2 linked regions of the Bradyrhizobium diazoefficiens genome follow. The protein of the gene in region 2 binds, or shares a complex with, the protein of the main gene of each other region. Links are inferred from orthologs where the notes say so. Each region holds a gene or a part of one and is shown on either strand. Other genes may lie near its edges.

The links.
Region 1: the proteins of tsaB (region 2) and tsaD are in contact, whole or in part, in a solved structure (PDB 4WQ4), measured with the Escherichia coli proteins. The link is inferred for Bradyrhizobium diazoefficiens from one-to-one orthologs.

Annotation. Positions count from the first base shown.
Region 1 is NZ_CP067100.1:384,266-390,180, forward strand. The notes cover bases 1-2,912. They hold tsaD (tRNA (adenosine(37)-N6)-threonylcarbamoyltransferase complex transferase subunit TsaD), read right to left. Parts: upstream 2,038-2,912; coding sequence 964-2,037; downstream 1-963. Other genes in these bases: JJB99_RS01765 (NAD(P)H-dependent glycerol-3-phosphate dehydrogenase), read right to left, coding at 1-961; JJB99_RS01775 (uroporphyrinogen-III synthase), read left to right, coding at 2,180-2,912. In the rest of the region: more of JJB99_RS01775, read left to right, coding at 2,913-2,926; JJB99_RS01780 (COG4223 family protein), read left to right, coding at 2,991-4,202; JJB99_RS01785 (heme biosynthesis protein HemY), read left to right, coding at 4,238-5,915.
Region 2 is NZ_CP067100.1:29,111-34,845, reverse strand. The notes cover bases 1,137-3,868. They hold tsaB (tRNA (adenosine(37)-N6)-threonylcarbamoyltransferase complex dimerization subunit type 1 TsaB), read right to left. Parts: upstream 2,985-3,868; coding sequence 2,289-2,984; downstream 1,137-2,288. Other genes in these bases: JJB99_RS00115 (IS481 family transposase), read right to left, coding at 3,814-3,868; JJB99_RS00120 (NifU family protein), read right to left, coding at 3,073-3,642; rimI (ribosomal protein S18-alanine N-acetyltransferase), read right to left, coding at 1,807-2,292; JJB99_RS00135 (Fur family transcriptional regulator), read right to left, coding at 1,314-1,769; JJB99_RS00140 (HAD family hydrolase), read right to left, coding at 1,137-1,260. Also shown: tRNA (N6-isopentenyl adenosine(37)-C2)-methylthiotransferase MiaB, read right to left, coding at 1-400; more of JJB99_RS00140, read right to left, coding at 580-1,136; more of JJB99_RS00115, read right to left, coding at 3,869-4,968; JJB99_RS00110 (universal stress protein), read right to left, coding at 5,251-5,735. UniProt on the Escherichia coli protein: Required for the formation of a threonylcarbamoyl group on adenosine at position 37 (t(6)A37) in tRNAs that read codons beginning with adenine.

The sequences.
Region 1 (5,915 bases), 350 kb from region 2 along the record:
GGCGCGTCAACAGCCCCGAGATCGCGGCGTCGATCGTGCTTCGGCCGCTCAGGATCGCCGCGACCGCCTCTGATACCGGCATCTCGATCTTTTGCGAAGCTGCCAGCTCGATCAGCACCGGGGCTGTGAACTCGCCTTCAGCAAGCTTACCGGCGGGCGGCTGCTCGCCGCGCCCGAGCGCAAGGCCCAGCGCAAAATTGCGCGATTGCAGACTTGCGCAGGTCAGGATCAGATCGCCGAGGCCGGACAGGCCGGTGAGCGTCTCGCTGCGCGCGCCGAGGGCGCGGCCGAGCCGCGTGAGTTCGGCAAAGCCGCGGGTCGTCAGGGCGGCCTGGGCGGAGGCGCCAAGCTTGCGCCCGACCGCGATGCCAACCGCAATCGCCAGCACGTTCTTGGCGGCGCCGCCGATCTCGACGCCGCGGATGTCGGTAGAGTGATAGGGACGGAAGGTCGGCGAGCCCAGCGCCAGCACCAGCGCGCTTGCCAAGGCTTCGTCCTTCGCCGCCAGCGTCACCGCGGTCGGCAGGCCGCGGGCGACGTCTTCGGCAAAGCTCGGGCCCGACAGGATTGCCGGCTGCGCGTGCGGCGCGGCCTCTGCGATGATGTCGGTCATGAATTTGTGGGTGCCGTGCTCGATGCCCTTGGCGCAGGCGATGACCGGCACCGGCTTTGCCAGATGCGAAGCCAGCATGTTGACCGCGCCGCGCAGATGCTGCGCCGGGGTCGCGATCAGGATCATGTCGGCACGTGCGGCCTCGGCGAGCTGGTGCGTGACGATGATCTCCGGCGCCAGCCGCATGCCGGGCAGCCGCGGATTGTCGCGGGTCGATGCGATCCGTGCCGCATGCTCGGCATTGCGTGCCCACAGCGTCACGTTCCGCCCGGCGCGCGCGGCCACAGTCGCGAGCGCCGTGCCCCAGGCACCCGCCCCGATCACTGCGACGGACTGGAACGCGGTCATGGCTAATATCCCGCCCGTGTCTTGCCGTAACCCGCCGGTGCCGTCGCGTTCGCATCCAGCAGCCAACGCGCGCGCGGCTGGGCTTCCATCGTGTCGGTCAGGCCGAGCGCGAGGCGCTCGGCGCCGGCCCAGGCGATCATCGCGCCGTTGTCGGTGCAGAGCGCGGGCGGCGGCATGATCAGCTGCGTTCCGGCCTGCTGCGCGACATCGTGCAGGGCGCCGCGGATCGCCTGATTGGCGGCGACGCCGCCGGCCGCCACGAGCGCGCGCGGCGCACCGAACTGCTCGCGGAAGAGCTTCAGGCCGACGCTCAAGCGGTCGGCGGTCGAGTCGAGCACAGCGGCCTGGAAGCTGGCGCAGAGGTCGCTGATGTCCTGCGGCGTGATTTCGGCCAGCCGGCTCGCCTCGGTCCTCACCGCCGTCTTCAATCCCGACAGCGAGAAATTGGCGTCGGGACGTCCCTGCATCGGCCTTGGAAACGCAAAGCGCGTTGCATCGCCGTTCGCCGCCGCACGCTCGACCTGCGGGCCGCCGGGATAGGGCAGGCCCAGCATCTTCGCGACCTTGTCGAAGGCCTCGCCGATCGCGTCGTCGACGGTGGTGCCGAGCCGCACATACTGGCCGACGCCGGTGATGGCGACGATCTGGGTATGGCCGCCCGAGGCGAGAAAGAGGCAGTAGGGAAAATCGATCCCATCGGTGAGGCGCGGCGTCAGCGCATGCGCCTCCAGATGGTTCACCGCGACCAGCGGCGTGTCGTGCACCATCGCGATCGCCTTCGCGGTGGTGAGCCCGACGATGACCCCGCCGATCAGCCCCGGTCCCGCGGCCGCTGCCACGCCGTCGAGCTCGGCGAAGCCGATGCCGGCGTCGCTCATGGCGCGGTCGATGATGCCGTCGAGCAGGTCGACATGCGCGCGAGCGGCGATCTCCGGCACGACGCCGCCGAAGCGGGCGTGCTCCTCGACCTGCGAGCGCACGATGTTGGACAGGATCTTGCCGGTACCGTCAGGCGCGCGCGCGATCACGGCCGCGGCGGTCTCGTCGCAGGTGGTTTCGATGCCCAGTACCAGCATTGGCGAATTGTTATCCAATTTGCGCCCTTGCGCTCATCCGGAAAGCAGAGTTCTGGTAACGCGGTAGCATTCCGGGGTCGGCTTGCGCAATCGTCACGCGCAGCCATCCTCGTCAATGCGCCGTGGTTCGGGAACACCAGCGATGTCCATTCTTGTCACACGGCCGGATCCCGACAACGAGGAGACCGCGGACAATTTGCGCGCGCGGGGACATGCGGTGCTGCTCGCGCCGGTGCTCAAGTTCGAACCGGTGGCGTTCCATGACGAGAGCGAGGTGGGTTATGGCGCCGTCATCGTGACATCCGCCAATGCGATCCGTGCCGTCGCGCCGCAATTGCGCGACCTTGGCCTATTGGAGCTGCCGCTGTTTGCGGTCGGCGAGCACACCGCCAACGTGGCGCGCGATGCTGGCTTCACGGAGGTGATCGTCGCCGGCGGCGATGCCGCGTCCTTGCGCGACAAGGTGGTGCAGAGTGCGCGCGACAAATTGCTGAAGACAAAAAGCACGCTGCTTTATCTCGCGGGTGCGGATCTGTCGCGTGATCTCGGTGGCGAGCTCGGCGCGGAGGGCTTTAGCGTGGTCACGCAGACGGCCTATCGCATGGCACCGATCAAGATTTTCCCGCGCGAGGTCTGCGAGGGCTTTGCCGCCCACGGGATCGAGGCGGTGCTGCATTACTCCCGGCGCAGCGCGCGGGCGTTCCTGGATGCGGCGCGGAACGAAGGCGTCGAAATTTCGGCGCTGGCGATCCCGCAATGCTGCCTGTCCGAGAACGTGGCCGCGGTGCTGCGCGATGCGGGTGCGTCGCAGGTTCTGGTTGCTGCGACGCCGGACGAAAATGCCTTATTTGAAACCTTGGAGCGTGCTTTGCGCACCCGTTTGGCGTAAGAGGTCGGGCCGAATCCGACGCAATCGGGTCCGCTCTGGTATGGAAGTGTGAGGAACCGTCACGATGGCCGACGACAAGCCTGAAGATACAGGATTGGCTCCCGAGTCCGGCCGTGCCAAGCGCACCCCGCCGACCATCGACCTTGAGGCGACTGACGTCTCGACCCAGCCGCAGGATGTGGCGAGTGAGCCCGAGGCTGAACCGGCGCCGGAGCACGCCGAGCCCGAGCAGGCAAAATCTGAGCTGGCGCACACTGAGGCGGAAGCCGCGGTCGCGTCCGCTTCCCCCTCGCCGCCGATTTCGCCCTGGGTCATTGCGCCGTTCTCTGGTGCTGTCGCCGCTGCACTCGTGATCGCGGTCGGCTGGCTGCTGGGCTGGCCCGCCGTGCAGGCGCCGCCCGCTGCGCCGCAAGTGACGAGCGCGACCGTCGATGCGCTCTCGGGTCGTGTTGCCGCGGTCGAAGCGAAGGCAGGCAAGCCCGCCGCCGATCCGGCCCTGGTGGCGCGGATCGACGCGCTGGAAAAATCTGCAGGCACTTTGCGTAGCGACATCGCCAATCTGCACGCCCAGTTCGACAAGACCGCGAGCGCGATGAACGACGCCAAATCTGCGCCTAGCACTGCCGGGGCCGATCTTGCCGCGCTCAACGAGCGCATCACGCAGCTCGAGCGCGCCAGCAGGACCGAACGGGCCGAGCTCGCGCAGCAAGGCGAGAAGATCGCCGATGCCAAGGCGCTGGACGACAAGCCGCTGCGCTACGTCGTGGCGGCGGCCCTGCTCGATGTCGCCGTTCGTCACGGTGATCCCTATCAGTCGCAGCTGTCCGCAGCGCGATCGCTCACCGCCAAGCCCGACATGCTGAAGCCGCTCGACACTTTTGCAGCGACAGGCATCCCGACGCCGGTCGCGCTGAGCCGCGAGCTGCTCAACATCGTGCCAAAGCTCTCGCCGCCGGCGGAGGCGCCGGCCGCCAGTGCCGGTATCGTCGAGCGCCTCCAGGCCGGAGCATCGAAGCTGGTCCGCATCGAGCGCACCGACGGGGTCGGCAACGATCGCGGCGCGATCGTTGCGCGGGTCACGGCCGCGGCGCTCCGCAACGATTTCGTCGAGGCGCGGCGCGAGCTGAAGACGCTGGCTGAAGCCGATCGTGCGCCGGCACAGGCTTGGCTCGACAAGACCGATGCGCGCGACGCCGCGCTCGCGGCCTCACGCAAATTCGCTGACGACGCCATGGCGGATCTCGCCAAATCTGGTCCGGGCAAGCCTGCTCAATAAGGTTCGCGCAACAATCGGCGCGTATAGGGATCGCCATGCTTCGCATCGTCCTCTTCCTCGTCCTGATTGCGCTGGCAGCGGCCGGCGCGGCCTGGGTTGCCGACCAGCCCGGCGATCTCGTCCTGACCGCGGGCGGTTTCCGCGCTACAACGACGCTGCCGCGGTTTGTGTTCTTGCTTGGCGTCTTCGCCGCAGCGGTCGTGCTGGTCTGGAGCATCCTGACGATGATCTGGCGCGCGCCGGGACGCCTGCGCCGCCGCAGCCGTGAAAAGCGTCACGCGCGCGGCCGCCACGCCATCACCCACGGCCTGCTCGCGATCGGCCATGGCGACATTGGCCTTGCCCGCCGTCACGCCGAATCGGCGCGGCGGCTTGCCCCGAACGATCCGCTCGCGCTGCTGCTGCACGCGCAGTCGGCCCAGCTCGAAGGCGATCGCGACGAGGCCCAGCGCGTCTTCCGCGCTATGGCCGAGCGCGAGGATACGCGCCTGCTCGGCCTGCGCGGCCTGTTCATCGAGGCGCAGCGCGCCGACGATGCGGTCGGCGCCGTCATGATCGCGGAGGAGGCGCTCGAGCTGTCGCCGTCCTCGACCTGGGCTTCGCATGCGGTGCTCGGTTTCCGCTGCGCCCGCGGCGACTGGAGCGGCGCGCTCGCGATCCTCGATTCAAATCTGTCCGCGGGTCTGATTGACAAGTCGGCCTACCGCCGGCAGCGGGGCGTGCTGCTCACCGCGCGCGCGCTGGAACTGGAGACCATGGACCGCGATCTCGCGCGCGAGAGCGTGATGGAGGCGGTCAAGCTGGCGCCAACCCTGGTGCCGGCCGCCGTGCTCGCCGCGAAGTTCGAGAGCGAGGCGCATCAGGTGCGCCGCGCCATGAAGCTGGTCGAGGCCGCCTGGCTCGCCAATCCGCATCCTGACCTCGCCGACGCTTACGCGCATGTGAAGCTGGGCGATTCCGCGCGGCAGCGCTTGCAGCGGGTCGAGACGCTTGCGGCGAAAACGCCTGCCGACAGGCCCGGCCATATCGAGGGCCAGCTCGCCATCGCGCGCGCCGCGATCGACGCGTCCGAGTTTGCCCGCGCGCGCGAGGTGCTCGCGCCCTACGTCAACGACCCCACTCAGCGTGTGGCGCTGCTGATGGCCGAGCTCGAGCGCACCGAGCATGGCGACGGCGGCCGCGCCCGCGCCTGGACCTTGCGCGCGGTGCGTGCCCGCCACGACCCAGCCTGGACTGCGGATGGCTATGTCAGCGAGCGCTGGCGTCCGGTCTCGCCGGTCACCGGCCGCCTCGACGCCTTCCAGTGGCAAACGCCGGTCGCGAGCCTTCCCTCCGACAAGGGCGCCACGATCGAATCCTCGGCCTTCGAGGAGGCCATGCTGGCCGCCCCGCCGCCGAAGCGGGTGACGGCGGCGCCGGCCGAAAGCCCGGTGGAACCGCCCGCCGCCCCGGTTCCGGCGCCGGCCGCCCAGGATAATTCGCCCCCTGAAGCCAAGGAAGTCGTCAAGGAAACGCCTAAGGAGGCGCCCAAGGACGTCGCCAAGGATGAGCCGGCGGTCCCGCCCGCGGAGCCGGTCAAGCCGGCCGACACCGCCGAAGCATCGCCGGTTGCGGAAACGCCGGTGTTCCGGACCCGGGCCGACCTTGGCAAGCCTGCGCCAGTGCCGATCCAGGCCGTCATCCCGATTGTCCGCGCCCCTGATGATCCCGGGG
Region 2 (5,735 bases):
ATTCAGTCTCGATCGCGCGGCCTTCGCTGCCGGCGCGCTTCAACAGCTCAGGCAGATGATGATAGCTCTGCGGGCCGACCACGACGTCGACCGCGGGCGCACGGCGCACGATCTCCTCGCCCTCGGCCTGCGCCACACAGCCCGCGACCGCGATTCTCATGGTGCGGCCGTTGCGCGCGGCCTCGTCCTTGGCAACGCGGAGCCGGCCGAGCTCGGAATAGACCTTCTCGGAGGCTTTTTCGCGGATATGGCAGGTGTTGAGGATGACGAGGTCGGCGTCCTCGGCACTGGCCGTCTCCACGAATCCTTCCGGCGCCAGCGTGTCCACCATGCGTTGGGCATCGTAGACGTTCATCTGGCAGCCATATGATTTGATGTGCAGCTTGCGCGGCGGCGTCATGGAACCCGAATTGAGGTGGAGGACCGCCCTCAGATATAGGTTGGAGGGCCAAAAATCCAGCGAAGGCAGCCATTTGGGCCGTCATTCCGGGGCGCGATGCAGTCGCTAACCCGGAATCTCGCCAAAACCTCTGGATTCCGGGTTCGACGCTGCGCATCGCCCCGGAATGACTGTGGCGCCTAGCCCGCCACGGCGTCCGCCTCGACCCGCCGGACCAGCTCCGGCAGCTGGTGCATGTCGGCAAAGGTCAGGTCGGCGCCGGCCCGGTGCAGGGCCTCGGCATGGCCTTCGCCGCAATGGCTGCCGCCGCAGAAGCCGAACACGGTCATGCCGGCCGCCCGGGCGCCGGCAATGCCGGCCAAGCTGTCCTCGATCACGACGCAGCGCTCGGGCGGCACGCCCATTTCGCGCGCTGCGAACAGGAACAGGTCGGGCGCCGGCTTGCCGTTTGTCACCTGCGAAGCCGAGAAGATGTTTGGCGCCAGGCGCTCGTAGAGCCCGGTGCTCCCCAGGCTCACCTGCATGCGCTGATGCGAGCCGCTCGAGGCGACACAGACGGCTTGCGTCACCACATCGAGCACATCATGGATGCCGCGGATCGCTTCGAGGTCGGCCTCGAATGAGCGGTGCAGCTCGTCCTGCAGGTCGCCGTGATAGGCCTCCGGCAGCTTGCGGCCGAGCTCGGTCTCGATCTCGGCGTTCGCCTGCCGCCTGGAGCGGCCGAGGAAGCGCGCGAACACCTGCTCCGAGGTGATCGGATAGCCATGCCGGGTCAGCACATTGGCATGGGCGCGACAGGAGATCACCTCGCTGTCCACGAGCACGCCGTCGCAATCGAAGATGATGAGGTCGATCGGCACTAAGGCATGATCCGGAAAAGTGTGAAGCGGTTTTCCGACAAGATCATGCCAAATCAAGACGTCGGCGTGTCGTCGTCGAGCGGAACGCAATAGAGCTCGAGCCGGTGATCGACGAGCTTGTAGCCGAGCTTGCGGGCGATCTCCGCCTGCAGCTTCTCGATCTCCTCGGAGGTGAACTCGATCACCTTGCCGTCGCGCAGATTGATCAGGTGGTCGTGGTGGCTGTCGCGCATCGTCTCGTAGCGCGCGCGGCCCTCGCGGAAATCATGACGCTCGATGATGCCGGCATCCTCGAACAGTTTCACGGTGCGATACACGGTCGAGATCGAGATCTTGTCGTCGACGGCGACGCAGCGCCGGTAGAGTTCCTCGACATCTGGATGATCGACCGCCTCGGCCAGCACGCGGGCGATGACGCGGCGCTGCTCGGTCATGCGCATGCCGGTGGCGGCACAGCGCGCCTCGATGCCGGACGCCTTGGATGCGGAAGAAGGTTTCAGTGCGGTCATGGTTGTCTGCCTGGCGGGCCGCTTTCTGCCATCAATGTTACGACAAGTCACGCCGCATCAGAAGGGCGTCCAATTGTTCCCCGTTCGGCTGCTTATAGTAGCGTTCGCGGCGCCCCACCACCATGAATCCGGCCCTCTCGTAGAGCCGCCGCGCCGGCTGGTTATTTTCCTCGACCTCGAGAAATATCGTGCGCACACCGCGCCCGGCGAGATGACCGAGATGGGTCATCAGCAGCGTGCGGGAGAGGCCGCGGCCGCGATGTGACGGATCGACCGCGATCGAGAGGATTTCCGCTTCGTCTGCGCCGATCCGCGACACCGCAAAGCCGATCGTCTTGCGGCCGAGGCGCAAGCGATGCACCAGCGTGTTGCGCTCGGTCATCATGCTTTCGAATTCGCCTTCGCCCCAGCCGTGCGCGAAGGAAGCGCCGTGCAGCTGTGCCAGCCGTGCAGCGTCGCGCGCGGACGCGGGCTCGACGGCGGCCGTGCCGCCGCGCCACCATTCCGAAAACCACTTCATCATGAGTTTGCGGCTTGCGCTGCGAGCGGCGGCAGTGCGGCCGGCTTTGCGTCGGGCGCCTTCAGATAGAACGGCCGCGCCGGATTGGTCTCGGGATCGGCCGCGGCACCGAGCCAGGCGACCCAGCCGATGCCGGGCGCGGGCTGCGCGTCCACCGCAACAGGCTGCGGCGCGTCCTTCGGCCAGCGCCCGGCGAGGAGGTTTGCGGCATTGCCGACCAGATGCGGGGCGCCGAACTGTGAGGCCGCGATCGCCTCGTCGATCGGGACAATTCCCGGCCGCACCAGCTGGCTGCCGTCGCCGGCGACGATCTGGAAATAGACGTGATCATGCCGGGCATCGATCGCGGAGATCACGGGCGCCGATTTGCTCTGGCCCACGACGGCCGCGGCATAGGCCGACAAGGTGGTCAGGCCGACCGCTGGCTTGCCGGCCGCAAGCGCAAGCCCGCGCGCCGCCGAGATGCCGACCCTCAGACCGGTGAAGCTGCCGGGACCGACGGTGACGGCGATGCGGTCCAGCGAGCTGAAGGTAAGATCGGCCGACTGCATCACGCGCGCGATCAGCGGCATCAGCGCTTCGGCGTGACCGCGCTTCATCGGAAGCGATTCCCGCGCGCGCAGCTCGGCCGTTTCGGTGTCGAGCACGGCTGCAGCGCAAGCGTCGAGCGCAGTATCGATGGCGAGGATCAGCATGAAAGAACGAATGGCGCGTGGTGAATGGCGATCAGTCTAGCCGATCGAAATCCCATTCGCCATTCGCTACTCGCCATTCGCGCTCTAATCACATCGGCCGGACTTCGACCACGTCGGGCACGAAGTGCTTGAGCAGGTTCTGGATACCGTGCTGGAGCGTCGCGGTCGATGACGGGCAGCCGGAGCAGGCGCCCTTCATGTTGAGATAGACGATGCCGTCCTTGAAGCCGCGGAAGGTGATGTCGCCGCCGTCATTGGCGACCGCCGGCCGCACGCGGGTCTCGATCAGGTCCTTGATCATGTCGACCGTCTCGGCATCGGCCTCGTCGAAGAACTCGTCCTCGTCGTCGAGATCGGCATCGCCTTGGGCCTCGCCGCCGGCGAGCAGCGGCGCGCCGGACATGTAATGCTCCATGATGGCGCCCAGGATCGCGGGCTTGAGCTGCTGCCATTCACCGCTCGCCTTGGTCACGGTGATGAAGTCCGATCCATAGAACACGCCGGTGACGCCGGGCACGTCGAACAGCTTTTCGGCGAGCGGCGAGCGCGTGGCCGCTTCGCGGTTGGAAAATTCCATCGGGCTGCCGTCGACCACGACGCGGCCGGGAATGAACTTCAGCGTGGCGGGATTGGGGGTGGGTTCGGTTTGAATGAACATGGGTTTCTCCAGACGTCGCCAGTTCAAGGCCGGCGCGTGCTCCATCCACTAGCAGATGGCGATGGCGAACGCACGGTCAAGGGGAAGTGGAGCATTAGTCCAAGATTTTCAGTGAGTTGTCCAGCGGATGGATGGGTAACAAAACAGACCGGATGGATAGGTAACAATCGTTCATGGTTTGGTCGGCTGCGGCGCTGCGCTAGCGCAGCGCCGCAGCCTGCGTGTTTTCTGGTCGATGATGCCGATCGGTATGTGGAAGAAGCGCACTTGCCATTGCCCATCGGCGGCCTCCTCGACGGCAACGGCCTCACCAATGAGAGCGCTGGAGATGTGAATGAGTTCGCCGCGCCACTTGATCTCGCCGTTGGAGCGGACCTGGCGCACCGCGGCTTCGGCTGGATAATCCGGCTCCGGAAGCCGCCTCGGCATCGCACGAGACGAAGGCTGATAGACGCTGGCAGGTGGGCGCTGGCCAAGTGACTCGTGCGGTCGTTCTTCGTTGTAGTCGCGCACGAATGCCGCGAAGCGACGAGCCTGCGCGGCCTGGGTCGGCGGCGGCGGCTGCATGGCCTCCAGAAGCGTGAGGTGAAAACGCTCGTGGCGGCCGTTCTGCTGTGGATGGCCGGGATCAATCCGTTCATGGCGGATGCCAAGCTTGATCCACCATACCGACAGTGCCGTCAGGCCCGTGGTTCCGGTCGAGGCGAACGGCGAGCCGTTGTCGGAGCGGATGATCTGCGGCAAGCCGTACTCGCGAAACGCCCGCTCCAGCAGCGGTTGGCACTCGGCATGTTGCGTGCTGCCCGTCGCCGCCAGGCTAATCAAATAGCGGCTGAAGCCATCGGTCACCGTGAACGGTTCAACGCGAGATCCGTCGCCCAGGCGGATCCAGCCCTTGTGATCGAGCGCCCATACATGGTTGGCATGCTGAGGCACCGTCAGTTGCCCCATGCGCGGCGGCGCACGCCGCCGGGTCCGACGGTTGCTCACCAGTCCCGCCCGTTTGAGAATCCCGCCCGCCGTCGAGGCCGACGGCCAATCGACGTCCCCTTGGCGAGCCTCAAGTTTGCTGACGATCTTGCGCGGTCCCCAGCTCGGCCGCTCAAGCCGCAGCCCCACAATCGCATCCACGATGTGCTGTGGTGTCGCCCGTCCATGAACCCGCGCGGCATGGGAGCGATCCGCCAGCCCGGCAGGTCCTTCCAACCGGTAGCGCTCCAGCCACTTATAACCGGTCTTGCGGCTAATCTCGTAGCGCTCGCAAAGCTCCGTCATCGTCCACAAGCCGGTTCGCTGATCCGAGATGAAGCGAACTCGTTCGTCCATTGTACAGCTCTCCCGCCAAGGCATCGGCTGATCCTCCCAGCCGACAGAGAACTGTCACCCATCCATCCGGTCTACTCTGTTACCTATCTATCCGGTCTGGACAGAGTTGCGCTACCCTCCCCTGGCGGGGGAGGGTCGATCGCGCGCAGCGCGAGCGGGGTGGGGTGATCTCTCCCCACGGGCACTGTTGGACGGGGAGAGACCGTCACCCCACCCCGTCTCATGTTTCGCTCCGCAACACGAGCCGACCTCCCCCTCCAGGGCAGGGTAAGAAAGAGCGACCTACGACAGCGAATCCACGCTTTGATCGCTCAGCGCACCCGAAATGATCGTCACCGGCACCGGGAACGTGCCCAGCGCATGCGCGAGCAGCGCGACCAGCGGCCCGGGTCCCTCGGCGCCGGGATTGGCGGCGAGCACCAGCATGGCGATGTCAGGGTCCTCGTCGATCACCGCCAGCAGCTGGTCCATCGCGGCGCCTTCGCGGATCACCCGCTCCGGCGTGATCGCGGCGATGCCGTTGGCTCTGCCGGCGGCGCGGTCGAGCGCGGCTTCGGCTGCTTCCTGCGCCTCGGCGCGCATGATGTCGGCGACACCAAGCCATTCCTGGCTCTGCTGTTCGGGCTCGATGATGCGCAGCAGCACCACGCCGCCGCCGGCGCGGATCGCCCAGCGGCTGGCGTAATAGACTGCGCGATCCCATTCGGCGGTGTCGTCGACAATGACGAGGCATTTGGGCTTGTGACCCGACTCGAAGCAAAGTCGCT